DNA from 2 places in the Microbacterium sp. F2 genome. Region 1 is predicted to be linked to the other one. Evidence: predicted binding sites of a transcription regulator. Region 1 holds the regulator's gene; the other holds the start of a gene.
What was found. The regulator HrcA, encoded in region 1, represses chaperone genes, less so after heat shock. The targets are predictions, from matches to a motif close to TTNGCACTCGNNNNNNNCGAGTGCNAA.

Region 1 (8,559 bases):
GTGATGTCGCCCGTGACCACCATTTTCGTGTTGAAGCCCAGGCGAGTCAGGAACATCTTCATCTGTTCGGGGGTGGTGTTTTGAGCTTCGTCCAGAACAACGAAGGAGTCGTTCAACGTGCGGCCGCGCATGTATGCGAGGGGGGCAACCTCGATCGTGCCCGTCGCCATGAGCTTGGGCACGATCTCTGGATCCATCATTTCGTTGAGCGCGTCGTAGAGCGGACGCAGGTACGGGTCGATCTTGTCGGTCAGCGTTCCAGGAAGAAAACCGAGGCGCTCGCCGGCTTCGACGGCGGGCCGGGTCAGGATGATGCGGCTGACCTCTTTGCGCTGCAGCGCCTGCACGGCCTTGGCCATGGCCAGATAGGTCTTGCCCGTACCGGCCGGCCCGATCCCGAACGTGATCGTCGTTTGCTCAATCGCATCCACATAGGACTTTTGCCCCAGCGTCTTGGGACGGATGACTCGACCACGGCTCGAGAGAATCGCTTCGCCGAGCACCTCGGACGGACGCGGGTTGCCATCGCTTCGCAGGATACGGTTCGAGCTGGAGACATCCGCTGGTGCCAGATCGTGGCCGGTGCGGGTCATGGTGAGCAGTTCTTCGACGAGTTCCCGTGCCGCAGCGACAGCCACCGCACTGCCGGCGAGGGTGATCTCGTTCCCGCGGACGTGTACGTCGACATCCGGATGCTCGCGCTCGACGACGCGCAGCAGCCGGTCTTGCGGCCCCAGAAGCTGGACCATGGCGACACCGTCGGCGAACAACCGCTCCGTGACGCGATCTTCGGATTCCGCGCGGCTGTCCGGATCAGCCACCGAGACTGCCTTCTGCGAGGTCGCCGCCGAGCACGTGGGCATGCACGTGGAAGACTGTCTGCCCCGCGCCAGACCCGGTGTTGAACACCAGTCGGAAATCACCGCTGCCGTGCTCTGCAGCGGCATCCTTGGCCACGGCCACCATCTCGGCGAGCAACGCAGGATCACCCGCGGCAAGCTCGGTGACATCGCGGTATTCGGCGGTCTTGGGAATCACAAGCAGGTGCAGCGGCGCCTGCGGAGCGATATCGCGGATGACGAACACGTTCTCGGTCTCGCTGAGGATCTCTGCGGGAATCTCGCCACGCAGGATACGAGTGAAGACGGAGGGCTCGGTCATGCTCTCAGTCTACCGACGGCCTCTCCCACGGGCCCAGCTACCGCCGGTACAGTCACCACCGGCCGAGGCTGGCGCTGAGCACCGCGATCGCTGCGGGACCTGCCGTCGAGGTACGCAGGACGTGGTCACCCAAGCGCACGAGCGTCGCGCCGGCAGCTTCGAGTGAGTTCAACTCGCCGGCGTCGATCCCACCTTCAGGTCCGACGACCAGGGCGATGTCGCGACCGTCGGTCTGCTCGGGCTTCCACTCGGTCAGGCGTACCGTCGCTGTCGGCTCGAGCACGAGCATCCGGGTCGTCGCTGCCCGCGCGCACAACTGCACCGTCGTCACCGGCGCGCCGACCTCGGGAAGCCACGCGCGGTGCGCCTGCTTGCCCGCTTCTCGTGCGATCTGGCGCCAGCGGGCGACGCCCTTCTCACGCTTGGCCGCGTCCCAGCGCGACACGCTGCGGGCAGCCTGCCAGGGCGTGATGACATCCGCGCCCAGTTCCGTCGACGCTTGGACCGCCAGTTCGTCGCGGTCGCCTTTCGCGAGCGCCTGGACGAGTTCGATCCGCACGGATGGGCGGGGTAGGTCCTCCCGGTTCGTGACACGCACGACGACCTCGCGCGCCGCGACTGCCTCGCACGTGCCTTCGATCCACACGCCGGCGCCGTCACCGAGCGTCACGGTCTCCCCCACACGGACCCGACGTACCGTGGCTGCGTGATGCGCCTCAGCACCAGTGAGGGTCACGGTCTGGCCGGTCTCGGCGTCCAGTCGTTCGTCGACGACGAAGTGAAGCGGCACGATCAGCCGTTCCGGAACCGATCGCGCAACTTCGAGAACAGACCCTGATGGAATTCAGCCAGGTGGGGCGCAGGTGCCTTCGTCCGCTTGGCGAACTCCTCGATGAGAGCCCGTTCCTTGGCGTCGAGCTTCGTCGGTGTGACCACATGAACACCCACGCGCAGATCACCGCGTGAATTGCCACGCAGCGGTGTGATGCCTCGACCCTTGATGGTCAGCACGTCGCCTGATTGAACACCGGGACGCACCTCGAGGTCCACCGGTCCGTCCAGGCCCTCGATCGTCGTGGCCGCGCCGAGAACGGCATCCGGCATCGAGACTTCGAGGGTTGCGAGCAGGTCGTCACCTTCGCGGCTGAACACCGGATGCGTCGCGACAGAGACCTCGATGTACAGGTCGCCCCGCGTGCCGCCGCCCGGTCCGACTTCACCCGATCCGGGAAGTTGTAGGCGCAGGCCCGTGTCAACACCGGCCGGAATGTCGATCGACACAGTGCGACGAGCCCGAACGCGACCCTGCCCCTGACACGTCGCGCACGGATAGGGGATCGTCGTGCCGTACCCCTGACATGTGCCGCACGGCTGGGAGGTGACGACGTTGCCAAGGAGGCTTCGTACGGTGCGCTGGATGTGGCCCGTGCCATGGCAGATATCGCAGCGAACCGGCGTCGTTCCGGGTTGCGTACAGGAACCATTGCAGGTCTCGCACATGACGGCGGTGTCGACGTCGATGTCGCGATGGACACCGAAAACGACATCCTTCAGGTCGAGGTCGACGCGAACCAGCGCATCCTGGCCCCGCTCTTTGCGAGACCGCGGGCGCCCGCCGCGAGCAGCGCCCCCTCCCCCGAAGAAGCTCTCGAAGATGTCGCTGAAGCCACCGAAGTCGCCGGCTCCGCCGAAACCACCGTTCTGGCCGCCGCCCATGTCGTAGCGCTGGCGCTGCTGCGGGTCACTGAGCACGTCGTAGGCATGCGTGACGAGTTTGAACCGCTCGGCAGCGTCCTCCCCCGGGTTCACATCCGGGTGAAGCTCTCGGGCCAGGCGGCGATATGCCTTCTTGATCTCTTCGGGCGACGCGTCTCGCGACACGCCAAGGACCTCGTAGTGGTCAGCCACGGTCACCTTTCTGCATCCCGCGTGTTGTCGCGGGCAGTTCGTACGGGCTCATCGGCCCTTTTCGTCCTCGGCGAGCAGCCCCGTGAGGTAGCGCGCTACTGCACGTACCGCCGCGAGGTTGCTGGGATAGTCCATTCGAGTCGGGCCCATCAGCCCGACGCGTGCCCGCGCGCCCGTCGCATCGTAGTCACTTGCGATGACGGATGCCTCCGACAGCCCGAACGCCTCGTTCTCACGTCCGATGCTGGCTGCGAGCCCGTTGTCATCGGCGACCATCTCCCCCATCAGGCGAAGGATCGTCACCTGCTCTTCGATCGCCTCCAGAAGCGGGTAGATGCTTCCGCGGAAGTCGCTCTCGCGACGCGCGAGATTTGCCGCGCCAGCCATCACGAGCCGATCCTGACGGAACTCGTCAAGCTCCTCCTGCACGACTCGAAGGATCTCGGTGACCGCCGACTGGTGGGCGGTGCGCACGTCACTGTCTGCTTGCTCCTCGACGCGCTTCGCCCCCTGACGGACGCTGCGGCCGACAAGCAGTGTCGACACCTCGGCGCGAACGCGCGCGAGATCTGACTCGTCGAGGGCCACGGTCAGAAGCGCGAGGCGTTGTGACACACGTCCCGTATCGGTGACGACGATGACAAGCACCCGGGTGGGCTCAAGTGCCACGAGCTCAACGTGCGTGATGGTCGCCTTGGCAAACGAGGGATACTGCACGATGGCCACCTGGCCGGTGAGCTGTGTGAGTGCCCGCACCGTTCGCGCCAGAGCGTCATCCAGGTCTCCGGGCCCCTGCAGGAAGCTCGCGATGGCTGCGCGCTGGGCCGGTGAAAGGGGCCGGATCTCGGCGAGGTGGTCGACGAAGACGCGGTAGCCCTTGTCGGTCGGGACGCGCCCCGACGAGGTATGGGGTGCCGCGATGAGTTCTTCGTCTTCGAGAAGCGCCATGTCGTTGCGGATCGTGGCCGCTGATACGCCGAACGCGTGACGCTCGACGATGGCCTTGCTTCCGACGGGCTCGCGGGTATCGACGTAGTCCTGCACGATAGCCCGCAGGACCTGAAGCCCACGCTCGCTGACCATGTCGCCTCCTTCCGCATCCGGCGTCGGCCGTTACAGCGGCTCGACGTGGCACTGGCACTCACATCCTCAGAGTGCCAATTCTAGCGGATGCCTCTCCCCCACGCCCTGGATCACGCGGTCAGCGCGCGGACTACCGCGTCAGCCAGCAGTCGCCCGGCACGAGTGAGCACAAGGGTCCCCCGCACCGCCTCGCGACCGTCGACGAGTCCATCCGCGACGAGACCGGCAACGGCTTGTCGGCTCTGCCATGCCAGCTGCGAAACCGGCAGACCCTCCACCGTACGCACCCGCAGCATCACGCGCTCGAGCAGTCGCGCCTCCTCATCGGGGACCTCCAAGCCCGCCCCCGGTGAATCGCCGGCAGCGAGCCGCTGCGCGTAGGCAGCAGGATGCCTGACATTCCAGAACCGCACGCCTCCGACGTGGCTGTGGGCGCCAGGACCGAAACCCCACCAGTCGTGGCCGTGCCAGTACGCAAGGTTGTGCCGCGAACGGTCGGCGGGGGTCCTCGCCCAGTTGGACACCTCGTACCAGTCGTAGCCGGCCTCCTCGAACGCTGTGTCAGCGTGCTCGTACATGGCAGCCTGCAGATCGTCGTCGGGTGTGGCGAGTTCTCCGCGTCGGATGCGGCGCTCCAGCGCAGTGCCCTCTTCGACGATCAGCGCATATGCCGAGATGTGGTCAGTCTCCAGCGCAAGGGCGGCCTCGACGCTGCGTCGCCAGTGATCGAGGGTCTCGTCTGGCGCGCCGTAGATGAGGTCGACACTTACTGCCAGACCACTGTCTCGTGCGGCGCGCACCGCCGTCGCAACGTTTTCGGGTCGGTGCGTCCGGTCGAGCGTCCGAAGCACCTCCGGCACCGCTGACTGCATCCCGATCGACAACCTCGTGACTCCCGCACCGGCCAGTTCCTCGGTGACCTCAGGTGTGACAGTGTCGGGGTTCGCCTCCACGGTGACCTCGGCATCCGGCTCGAGCCCGAAGCGATCCCGCAGGCTTACCAGAATGACTGCGAGGTCGCGGGCAGGAAGCAGCGTCGGCGTTCCCCCGCCGAAGAACACCGTGCTCAGTGGCCTCGGATGGGCAGAAAGGACGCCCGACGCGAGGTCGATCTCTCGAAGCAGCGTCCCCGCATAGTCCTCGCGGCGCGCGCCACGCAACTCCTCGGCCGTGTAGGTGTTGAAGTCGCAGTAGCCGCAGCGGACGCGGCAGAACGGAATATGGACGTATGCAGACAGCGGGGCGGTGGGGTCGATGACCGCCCCGGGAAGCGATCCGTCGCGCGGAACGGGATCGCCGAGGGGAAGCGCTGCGCCCATCAGGGAGCGAACAGCGGCGATACCGCCGTCAGGTAGGCCCGGAAGAGCCGTCGCCGCCGCCCGCGGACGAAGCGCGGTACCAGCCGGTACAGCGTCGATACGGGACGGTCAAATGCGCGCACGGTGAACCAGACCTCGTCGTTATCGCGCCACTCGACCAGGAACAGCTCCTCGCCGCTGACGACAGAGCCGCCCACGGTGCCGAGCGCATAAGCCGTGCGCCGGGGTTCTTCGACGGCCAGAATGACGCGCAGTTCGGCATCCGCGCGGTAGCCGCTGAGCCGGCCGGTGACATGCACTGTAGCGCCGGCGCTGACATACGGAGTGCCCTCGGCGTCGAAACGCTGCTCGGCGTCGCGTCGCGACGGCGCTATCGGCGCGCCATCCGAGTCGTACGCGACGCCGGCGTAGCCGGACCCGGATGCCGGACGGATGTCGGCCAACGACAACCCGGCCCCGCGCAGCGGCGCCCATGACAAGAGCGACTCGGTCGCCGACTCGAATCGTGCCTGACCGCTACCGATCCGCCAGGACTCCTCGGCGGGGACGCTCTTCTCCGGCGGGTACTGCATGAGGTCGGTAGCCTGTGTGGCCCCGACTGCTGCATAGTCGACGGTCTCGTCCCGGAAGGTTCCGCGGCGCATGGCGATCAGACTACTTGTCTTTACCCTCGACGTCCCCCGAGAGCGCTGCGATGAACGCCTCCTGGGGGACCTCGACGCGACCGACCATCTTCATGCGCTTCTTGCCCTCTTTCTGCTTTTCGAGCAGCTTGCGCTTGCGGGTGATGTCACCGCCATAGCACTTGGCCAGCACGTCCTTACGGATCGCGCGGATGTTCTCGCGGGCGATGATCCGCGCCCCGATGGCGGCCTGGATGGGCACTTCGAACTGCTGGCGCGGGATGAGCTTGCGGAGGCGCTCAGTCATCATCGTGCCGTACCCATACGCCTTGTCGCGGTGGACGATGGAGCTGAAGGCATCCACCTTCTCACCCTGCAAGAGGATGTCGACCTTCACGAGATCGGCGGTCTGCGACCCAGCCGGCTCGTAGTCCAGGCTCGCGTAACCCTGCGTCTTGGACTTGAGCTGATCGAAGAAGTCGAAGACGATCTCACCGAGCGGCATGTTGTAGCGCAGCTCTACGCGGTCCTCGCTCAGGTAGTCCATACCGAGCAGCGACCCGCGTCGGGACTGGCACAGCTCCATGACCGTACCCACATAATCCTTGGGCAACAGGATGCCGACCTTCACCACTGGTTCCGACACCTCGGCAACCCGACCGTCGGGGTATTCACTGGGGTTGGTGACGGTGACAGTCTCTCCGGTGTCGGTTGTGACCGTGTAGGTCACCGACGGCGCGGTGGTGATCAGGTCGAGGTCGAACTCGCGCGAGAGTCGCTCAGTGATGATTTCCAGGTGCAGGAGCCCGAGGAACCCGCAGCGGAAGCCGAAGCCCAGCGCAACCGAGGTCTCGGGTTCGTACTGCAGTGAGGCATCCGAGAGCTTGAGCTTGTCGAGCGCTTCGCGCAGATCGGCGTAATCGCTGCCGTCGATCGGGTAGATGCCCGAGAAGACCATGGGCTTGGGGTCGGTGTAGCCCGGAAGGGCATCGGATGCCGGCTTGCGCTGGTTCGTGATCGTGTCGCCGACCTTCGACTGGCGCACGTCCTTCACGCCGGTGATCAGATACCCCACTTCGCCGACGCCGAGGCCCTTGGTCGGGGTCGGTTCGGGACTGGAGACTCCGATCTCCAGAAGATCGTGCGTTGCCCGGGTCGACATCATCTGGATGCGCTCGCGCGGTTCGAGCTTGCCGTCCACCATCCGCACGTAGGTCACGACGCCGCGGTAGGCGTCGTAGACGGAGTCGAAAATCATTGCGCGGGCCGGCGCGTCAGCGTCACCGGTGGGGGCTGGGATCTCAGCGACGATTCTGTCGAGAAGCTCCTCCACGCCCTGCCCGGTCTTGCCACTGACTCGCAGCACATCGGCCGGATCGCCGCCGATGAGGCTCGCGAGTTCAGCCGCGTACTTCTCGGGGTCCGCGGCGGGTAGATCGATCTTGTTGAGCACCGGGATGATGTGCAGGTCGTTCTCGAGCGCCAGGTAGAGATTCGCAAGCGTCTGCGCTTCGATCCCCTGCGCGGCATCCACGAGCAGGACCGCGCCTTCGCACGCCGCGAGCGAGCGCGACACCTCGTAGGTGAAGTCCACGTGACCAGGAGTGTCGATCATGTTGAGGGCGAAGGTGCCGGCATCCGTCTGCCAGGGCATCCGCACCGCCTGGCTCTTGATGGTGATTCCGCGCTCGCGCTCGATGTCCATGCGGTCGAGGTACTGCGCACGCATGTCGCGATCAGAGACGACGCCCGTGATCTGCAGCATGCGGTCGGCCAGGGTGGACTTGCCGTGGTCGATGTGCGCGATGATGCAGAAGTTGCGGATCTGCGCGGGCGGCGTAGCTGCCGGCTGCAGCGGCGTAGAGGCACGGGGGGACATATCCGCACGATTCTACCGGCGTGCGCACTGTCGCATCCCCCTTGCCTCACGGCGACGGCGGGCTACTCTACCGACATGGCGGTCGCGGTGGTTCTCGTTCACGGCATCCGCACCTCCCGCACGATGTGGCGGGCGCAAGAGCAGTACCTGACCGAACGCGGTAACCCCGTGACAGCCGTCGACCTCCCCGGGCACGGGTCGCGGATGAACGAGACGTTCTTGCTCGACGGTGCGTTCGCAACGATCGATGAGGCCGTGCGCCGTGCCGCGGAGGAACACGGCACCGTCCTGCTGGTCGCCCACTCGATGGGCGGACTGCTCTCGATCGAGTACGCCGGGCAAGAGGATGCCCCTCCGATCGCCGGCCTGATTGCCGCATCATGCACGGCCATTCCGCGCGGTGCCGCACTGCAGACCTATCGACTTCTCGCCCGCGGGTTCGACTCGCTCCCGAACCGCGGAGCGTGGCTCAGTGAACGGGTGCTGGATGCCACGCTGCCACCAGAGACACGGGCGGACTTCGGCGCTGGGGGCTATGCGCTCGACGCGCAAGACACGGCACTTCGCAGTTTGTCGGTGCTGGACC
Region 2 (8,559 bases), 610 kb from region 1:
CGAGAACCGCAGCGCCGTGATCGACAGATCCGGATGCCACCGCACGAGCTCCCGGGCCATCCGCTCTTCGAGGGTCTTCACGAGCGAATACACGCTCTCGGGGCGCGGCTCGTACTCCTCGTCGACCGGAACGTACGGCGGCGGCACGTCGAAGGGCAGGCCCAGAACGGTCTCGCTGGAGGCGTAGACGAGGCGTCGGATGCCGAGCCTGACGCTGGCCCAGAAGACGTTGAACGTCGCCGCCATGTTGTTGTGGAAGACCGCGACCTCCGAACGGATGCCGGGTGCCGGGATAGCGGCGAGGTGAACGACGGCATCCAGCCCCCGCTCGTCGCGATCGCCGAGGCCCGCGAGGGCGTCGATCACCTGCCCGTAATCGGTGAGGTCGACCTGCAGGAAGCCCGGCTGGGGGCGGCCCGAGATGTCGAAGCCGATCACCTCGTGCCCCGCCGCGCTCAGTTCTCGAACAACGACACTTCCGAGCTTTCCGGTCGAGCCGGTCACCACGATTCTCATGACCCCAGCCTTACACGGCCGATCGCGGGGGCGGCGGGTGCGATCGTCACCTGATGTTCACCCCGACGTGGCGCCACGGCTCGTGCTTCGCCCTCTCGTGGGTGAGAATGCGAACACGGCGCGGACGATGCGAACCGCGCCGTCGGAGGCTGCCATGTTCGAGAACGTCCCCGCCGGCGATATGCGGGCCTACATCGAGTACCTGCGCGAGAACGGCTACACCGTGCGCGACGGGCACACCCCAGACCCCGACCTGATCGACCCCCAGGGCAATCCCGTCTACACGTGGCAGGAGGGGTATCCGTACGCCGACCGCATGACCCGCGACGAGTACGAGCTCGAGAAGTATCGCCTGCAGGTCGAGCTGCTGAAGTTCCAGTACTGGCTCGACGACACCGGTGGCCGGGCCATCATCCTGTTCGAGGGGCGGGATGCCGCCGGGAAGGGCGGCACGATCAAACGGTTCACCGAGCACCTCAACCCCCGATCTGCGCGGGTCGTGGCGCTGGCCAAGCCCAGCGATCGCGAGCAGGGACAGTGGTACTACCAGCGCTACATCCAGCACTTCCCGACATCCGGCGAGATCGTCATGTTCGACAGGTCTTGGTACAACCGAGCCGGTGTCGAGCGGGTCATGGGGTTCTGCTCGGATGCCGAGTACGAGACGTTCATGGAGCAGACTCCCTCGTTCGAACGGATGCTGGTGGAATCCGGCATCCATCTGACGAAGTTCTGGTTCTCGGTCTCGCGCACCGAGCAGCGCACGCGGTTCGCGCTGCGTCAACTCGACCCGGTGCGCCGCTGGAAGTTATCGCCCATGGACATCGCCTCGCTGGACAAGTGGACCGAGTACACGGTCGCGAAGGAGGAGATGTTCCGCCGTACTGACAAGAAGTACGCGCCCTGGACGATCATCCGCTCCAACGACAAGAAGCGCGCTCGGGTCAACGCGATGAAGTTCTTCCTCGGGCAGTTCGACTACGACGACAAGGATCTCGAGGTCGTGGGAACGCCCGACCCGTTGCTGGTGATGCGCGGTAAACAGGAAGATGCCGACGAGTAGTCGCTGCCTCCGAACCGCGCAGCTTCCCGGGAAGATCACACCGGAACGGGCGTCATGTCTGGGCTTTTCCCAGGCTCTCTGGCTAGCATCGTGGGCGGTGGTCGTCACCTGAGCGGCACCCCCCGGCCGTCAGCACGGCCCCCTGTCGGGTACGGCCCGACCCCTGTTGTGTGAAGAGGTTTCATGTCGAGCGATCAGACGCCCAGCGGCGAGCAGCCTACGGCGCCCGAGGCTCGCGACCGTCGCGAGGCGGTCCGCGAGAAAGCGCAGCTGGTTCACGCGAAGCAGACGCGAGCGCGCCGCATCCGTGCCGGGATCATCGGCGTGGGAATCGTCGCTGTCGTCGCTGTCATCGCCGTCTCAGTTACCTGGGCGGTGACATCGACCACATCGACGAGCGCGCTCAGCCCCGCCGCCGCCAAGGCCGACGGATTCGCCGTGACCGACGTCGGTGGCCTGGTCATCGCGCAGGAGGGCGTCAATGACAGCACCTCCACTGAGGCCGGCGCGACAACCACTGCGACGCCCGAGCCGACCGCAGTCGCCACCGAGGCTCCCGAGATCGAGATCCGGGTTTACGTCGACTACCTCTCGACCGGCTCAGCCGAGTTCCAGCTTGCCAACGCGGCGCAGCTGTCGACGTGGGTCAACGAGGGCGCGGTCAGCCTGACCTACTACCCGGTGGCGATGCTCACAGCGAAGTCCAACGGCACGAAGTACTCACTGCGCGCCGCGGCGGCGTCCGCGTGCGTTGCCACCCACGCCCCCGAAGCGTTCTTCAAGTTCAACAATGCGTTGCTCGAGCAGCAGCCGGATGTCGACGCGGACGGATACTCCGACACCGAACTTGCCGACATTGCGCAGGCATCCGGTGTTTCAAGCCCCAAGGTCGTGCGGGCGTGCATCGAAAACGGCGACTTCCTTTCGTGGGCCAAGAAGGCAACGGAACGAGCGGTCGAGGCGATCCCCGACACCGACGGCGTGCAGCTCACCGGCACACCGCTCGTGCTCGTCAACGGATCCGTCTACGTGGGTGCGCTCGACAACCCGAAAGAGTTTGCCCAGTTCGTGCTGACGATCGATTCCGACGCGTACTACCAGACCCCGTCGCCGACACCGACGCCCACCCCCTGAGACGGGGAGCACCTCGGCGCCCCGATAGACTGGGCGCTCTGCCGACGTGGCGCAATTGGTAGCGCACCCGACTTGTAATCGGGCGGTTACGGGTTCAAGTCCCGTCGTCGGCTCCAAACTTTTCTCCGTCTAGCGGGCGCCGTATTCGGATGCCGACCGGACGTTGTCATCGGGCGGTTACGGGTTCACGTCCCGTCGTCGGCTCCAAACTTTTCTCCGTCTAGCGGGCGCCGTATTCGGATGCCGACCGGACGTTGTCATCGGGCGGTTACGGGTTCACGTCCCGTCGTCGGCTCCAAACTTTTCTCCGTCTAGCGGGCGCCGTATTCGGATGCCGACCGGACGTTGTCATCGGGCGGTTACGGGTTCACGTCCCGTCGTCGGCTCCACGTCACCATGTCCGGCAGAATGAACCGGTGACGTCCGGCAGAGCAGCGACGGCCCTCGGGCTCCTCGGTACTGCCCTCGTCGGTGCGCTCACGGCGCTCCAGGTTCGGGCGAACGGGCAACTCGGTCACCGCATTGACGACAGCACTCTCGCAGCGGCGTTCTCGTTCGGTTCCGGCCTCGTGCTCATCGCCGTCATCGCCGCACTCACGCCCGCGGGCCGCCGCGGGCTCGGCGCGCTGCGTGATGGCATCCGCGGTGGCGGCATCCGATGGTGGATGCTGGCAGGCGGCCTTGCGGGAGCCTTCACAGTGTCCAGCCAGAGCATCACCGCGGGCATCATCGGTGTGTCCCTGTTCACCGTCGGATTCGTGGCAGGTCAGATCGTCTTCGGCGTCGTGATCGACCGCATCGGTTACGGTCCGTCCGGCGTGGTGCCGGTCACGATTCGGCGCGTCGTCGGCGGCGCCGTCGCCCTTCTCGCCGTGGGGATATCGGTGACCGGCGGAAACCTCACCGGCGTTCCCTGGTGGATGCTGCTCTTGCCGTTCCTCGCCGGGGGCGGCGTTGCCTGGCAGCAGGCCACGAACGGTCGGCTTCGCGGCGCGACCGGCTCAGCGATAGCTGCGACGGCGGTCAACTTCGTCGGCGGAACGATCGCACTCGTGCTGATCGCTGCCGTTCACGTTGCGGTCGTCGGGTTGCCTGAGCGGTGGCCGAGCGATCCGTGGCCCTACACGGGCGGAGCGCTGGGAGTCGGCTACATCCTGCTATCTGCTGCTCTTGTGCGCCGGACGGGCGTCCTGTTGCTCGTGCTCGGCTCGGTGGTCGGGCAGCTCGCGACGGCTCTTGTTCTGGATGCGATCTGGCCGGCGCCGGCGAGCCCCGGCCTGGAGCACGAGGTGCTGGTGGCTCTCATCGCGGTTACGTCAGTTGCCATCGTGGTCGTGCCGTGGCCTCACGCACGGCCGGGGGCGCGAGCGTGAGGCCGGCGGGCCGTCAGGACTCTTCGGGTGTGAAGCTCAGCGCAATCGAGTTCATGCAGTAGCGGTCGCCCGTGGGCGTGCCGAACCCGTCGGGGAAGACGTGCCCGAGGTGGGAGCCGCACTGCGCACACCGCACCTCGGTGCGCACCATGCCGTGGGTGCGGTCTTCGATGAGTTCGACAGCTTCGGGGCGAACCGACTCGTAGAAGCTCGGCCACCCGCAGTGCGAGTCGAACTTCGTGCCGCTCTTGAACAGCTCGTTTCCGCAGGCGGCGCAGGCGTACAGGCCGGCGCGACTCTCGTCGAGCAGCTCACCGGTCCAGGGACGCTCGGTTGCTGCTTCGCGCAACACCGCGTACTGATCGGCGCTGAGCTCTGCGCGCCACTCGGACTCGGACTTCTCGGTGCGATAGGACATTGTTCCTCCTTACCCAAGTCAACACGAAGTGGCGACGGACTGTTCCGCTCGACGTCGCAGATTGGCCGTGAATCCGGCGCGCCAGCCTCGGTCGCAACGGCGCAGCATCCGTGCGACACCCCGGCTCGTGGCATCCGCTGCCGGCGTGTCGTGCGTGTCGTTCGCCGTTGCGACGAGGGATAGGACGAGGGAGGTGACCCGGGATGCGGCACCGACCGGATGCGGCCTGTTCCAGAATGGGGGCATGGTGTCATCCCCGGATGCCGAGGCCGGCCGCGTCGCTGAGCGATACCGCCGTTTCGCGGCCGAGGAAGCGCCGGGCCGCTCTGATCTGTATGAGGAATGGGCCTCAGGCGTGGCGGCCGATACTGACACGCAGCTGCTGCTCGCGCGTATCCCCGCCGATCGGCGACAGCCTCCGCTCGTGTTCGCGGTGACCAGGATGCTGGGAGCGGCGGAGGGCGGCTACGCGGCGTGGGCGCAGTGGCTGGCGGCCAACATCGACGAGGTCGCGGCCGAGTGCGTCGCGCGCGGGCTGCAGACCAACGAACCGCTGCGATGCGCGGCTCTCCTGCCCGCGCTGAGCCTCATCGACGGCCCGATCGCACTCCTCGAGGTCGGTGCGAGCGCAGGCCTGTGTCTCTACCCCGATCGCTACTCGTACCGGTACGAGAACGGACAGGACCTCGACCCGGCCGGTGGCCCATCGCCCGTTGTGCTTCGTAGCGGCGCCCGGGGCCTGCCACGTCTGCGTCTGCCGGAGGTCGTGTGGCGTGCCGGTATCGACCTGGCGCCACTGGACGCGGCATCCGACATCGACCGACGGTTTCTGACCTCGCTCGTCTGGCCGGGGGAGCAGGGGCGACGCGAGCGGATCGTCGCGGCGCTCGACGTCGTGCGTGGGGAACCCCCGACGCTCATGTCAGGAGACGCCACCGCCGACGGCATCCTCGCGGAGCTTGCAGCCGAAGCACCCGGCGACGCCGCGCTGGTCGTGACCACGCCCGGGGTGCTGCCCCACATCGCCCGGGCCGGACGCATGCAGCTCTGCAACCACATAGACGCAGTTCGCTCCGCCCGCCCCGGCACGCACTGGCTCTCGATCGATCCGCCCGGGCTTCACGACCGCTGGGGTGCGGATGCCGCGAGTTGGCCCGGCTTCGTCTTGGGTATGGACGAGCGCGCGCTCGCCGTCGTCGACCCACTCGGCGCGTGGGTGGAGTGGCGCGCACCGGATGTCGGCGCTCGCCGATAACCTCTCACCGTGCCCCTGAACGAGCGTGAGCGCGCGATCCTCGACTTCGAGTCGTCGTGTCGGCTTCGCGGCTGGGCAAAAGAAGAGCAGATCCGCCAGACGTTAGGTATGTCGCCGGCCCGCTACTACCAGTTGCTGGTGCGGATGCTGGATTCGGTCGATGCGCAGGCATACGACCCGCTGCTCATGGGACGACTGCGCAGGCTCCGGGAGAGCGCCCGGGGAAGCAAGCGCTCCGGTCCAGCGAGCGGGGACTCTGCCGGGCGGACACGCACGGTTTCGGTAGGCGGCATCGGTACGATCGTCTGATGCCGACCTCCGAGTTCCCGCGCGATCGATTCGACGACCTACCCGAGGACGTCGGTCGGGTCGGTGCGCACCGCGCGGAGCAGCCACACATGCGCGGCGGAGTCGTCTTCTTCTGGGCGGCGCTGGCCACCGTCATCCTGATCGCTGTCGGTATCTTCGCAATGTTCGTGGTTTCGGGGCGCATCGTGCTGTTTCCTGAACCCGCTCCCGAACCCACCCCGACGGTCACGGTGGACCCCGTCGTCGACACGTCCTATTCGATCCTGATTCTCAACGCGACGCCCGAGACCGGGCTTGCCACGCAGCTGAAAGACCAGCTCATCGCAGCCGGGTGGGTCCCCGAGACCGTTCTGGCCGGGCAGGCCGGAACCGACGACTTCCCCGAGACGACGGTCTACTACGCGACGGACGCCGACTACGCGGCCGCCTTGGGGCTCGCGAACGTCATCGGCGGGGCCGCGGTTGCGCAAAGCACCATTTATCAGCCGACCGACGACCCCGCGACCGAGGCCGACGAAGGCGCCACGAAGCAACTCACGATCGTCATCGGCCTCGACCGATCCGCGGCCGGTGTCCCCACTCCCGAGCCGACGAACTGACCGGCGCGGCCCGCGTGTTTCCGGGCCGTAACAAGGTGAAGACGCGCGTGTCAATACTTCGCTCGGCGATCGTTTCGGGTCGATTCCGGTGCATACGATGACGGTGTCCTACCAGCATCAGGAGTACCCATGGCCCAAGGCACCGTGAAGTGGTTCAACGCCGAGAAGGGATACGGCTTCATCACCGTCGATGACGGTCAAGACGTGTTCGTCCATTACTCGAACATCGACATGACCGGTTTCCGTGTTCTCGAAGAGGGACAGAAGGTCGAATTCACCGTCGGGACGGGCCAGAAGGGCCCGCAGGCGGAGTCGGTCCGCGTGGTCTAGAGACCGCGTCGACTGAGTTTCCGAAGAGACGGATGCCGCGGCATCCGTCTCTTCGTCGTCTTCGTCGCGCGCGGCTTGCACTCCCCATGGGCGAGTGCCAGAATGGGTTAGCACTCCAGATCGGTGAGTGCTAAGACCTAGCCCCGTCCGGGAGGGACGACACACATGGCAAAGATGATCGCTTTCGACGAGGAGGCCCGTCGCGGCCTCGAGCGCGGCCTGAACACCCTCGCCGACGCCGTCAAGGTGACGCTCGGCCCCCGCGGCCGCAACGTCGTGCTCGAGAAGAAGTGGGGAGCCCCCACCATCACGAACGACGGCGTTTCGATCGCCAAGGAGATCGAGCTCGACGACCCGTACGAGAAGATCGGCGCGGAACTCGTCAAGGAAGTCGCCAAGAAGACCGACGACGTCGCCGGTGACGGCACCACGACCGCAACCGTGCTCGCTCAGGCGCTCGTGCGCGAGGGCCTGCGCAACGTCGCGGCCGGCGCCGACCCGATTTCGCTCAAGAAGGGCATCGAGAAGGCCGTCAAGGCCGTCACCGATGAGCTGCTCGCTGGTGCGAAGGAAGTCGAGTCCAAGGAGCAGATCGCCGCTACCGCGTCGATCTCTGCAGCTGACCCCGAGATCGGCGCCCTGATCGCCGAGGCCATCGACAAGGTGGGCAAGGAAGGCGTTGTCACGGTCGAGGAGTCGAACACGTTCGGCACCGAGCTCGAGCTGACCGAGGGTATGCGCTTCGACAAGGGCTACCTGAACCCCTACTTCGTGACCGACCCCGAGCGTCAGGAAGCGGTCTTCGAGGACCCCTACATCCTGATCGCCAACCAGAAGATCTCGAGCATCAAGGACCTGCTGCCGATCGTCGACAAGGTGATCCAGGACGGCAAGGAACTCCTGATCATCGCTGAGGATGTCGAGGGTGAGGCTCTCGCTACCCTCGTGCTCAACAAGATCCGTGGCATCTTCAAGTCGGCTGCCGTCAAGGCTCCCGGCTTCGGCGACCGCCGCAAGGCTCAGCTGCAGGACATCGCGATCCTCACGGGTGGCCAGGTCATCACCGAAGAGGTGGGCCTCAAGCTCGAGAACGCGACGCTGGACCTCCTCGGCCGCGCCCGCAAGGTCATCATCACGAAGGACGAGACCACGATCGTCGAGGGTGCCGGCGACGCCGCGCTCATCGAGGGTCGCGTGACCCAGATCCGTCGTGAGATCGACAACACCGACAGCGACTACGACCGCGAGAAGCTGCAGGAGCGCCTGGCGAAGCTGGCCGGTGGCGTTGCCGTCATCAAGGCCGGAGCTGCTACCGAGGTCGAGCTCAAGGAGCGCAAGCACCGCATCGAGGACGCCGTTCGCAACGCGAAGGCAGCCGTCGAGGAGGGCATCGTCCCCGGTGGTGGCGTCGCTCTCATCCAGGCCGGCAAGAAGGCGTTCGAGACTCTCGAGCTCACCGGTGACGAGGCAACGGGCGCGAACATCGTGCGCGTTGCCATCGAGGCGCCGCTGAAGCAGATCGCCCTCAACGCAGGCATGGAGCCCGGTGTTGTGGCCAACAA

Region 2: the regulator HrcA is predicted to act here: its motif matches at 7,105-7,131, upstream of groL (chaperonin GroEL).

What each region holds. Positions count from the first base shown of each region.
Region 1 covers NZ_JBNVBV010000001.1:654,278-662,836, reverse strand. The annotation lists gene ACQVDU_RS03320 (PhoH family protein) at 1-749, opposite strand, end outside; gene ACQVDU_RS03315 (HIT domain-containing protein) at 814-1,161, opposite strand; gene ACQVDU_RS03310 (16S rRNA (uracil(1498)-N(3))-methyltransferase) at 1,214-1,951, opposite strand; gene dnaJ (molecular chaperone DnaJ) at 1,954-3,069, opposite strand; gene hrcA (heat-inducible transcriptional repressor HrcA) at 3,118-4,152, opposite strand; gene hemW (radical SAM family heme chaperone HemW) at 4,263-5,471, opposite strand; gene ACQVDU_RS03290 (DUF1990 family protein) at 5,471-6,115, opposite strand; gene lepA (translation elongation factor 4) at 6,126-7,973, opposite strand; gene ACQVDU_RS03280 (alpha/beta fold hydrolase) at 8,049-8,559, shown strand, end outside.
Region 2 covers NZ_JBNVBV010000001.1:45,174-53,732, forward strand. The annotation lists gene ACQVDU_RS00210 (NAD-dependent epimerase/dehydratase family protein) at 1-516, opposite strand, end outside; gene ppk2 (polyphosphate kinase 2) at 671-1,579, shown strand; gene ACQVDU_RS00220 (DsbA family protein) at 1,763-2,713, shown strand; tRNA gene ACQVDU_RS00225 (tRNA-Thr) at 2,754-2,829, shown strand; gene ACQVDU_RS00230 (DMT family transporter) at 3,130-4,086, shown strand; gene msrB (peptide-methionine (R)-S-oxide reductase MsrB) at 4,100-4,504, opposite strand; gene ACQVDU_RS00240 (DUF2332 domain-containing protein) at 4,749-5,759, shown strand; gene ACQVDU_RS00245 (DUF3263 domain-containing protein) at 5,769-6,068, shown strand; gene ACQVDU_RS00250 (LytR C-terminal domain-containing protein) at 6,068-6,667, shown strand; gene ACQVDU_RS00255 (cold-shock protein) at 6,797-6,997, shown strand; gene groL (chaperonin GroEL) at 7,163-8,559, shown strand, end outside.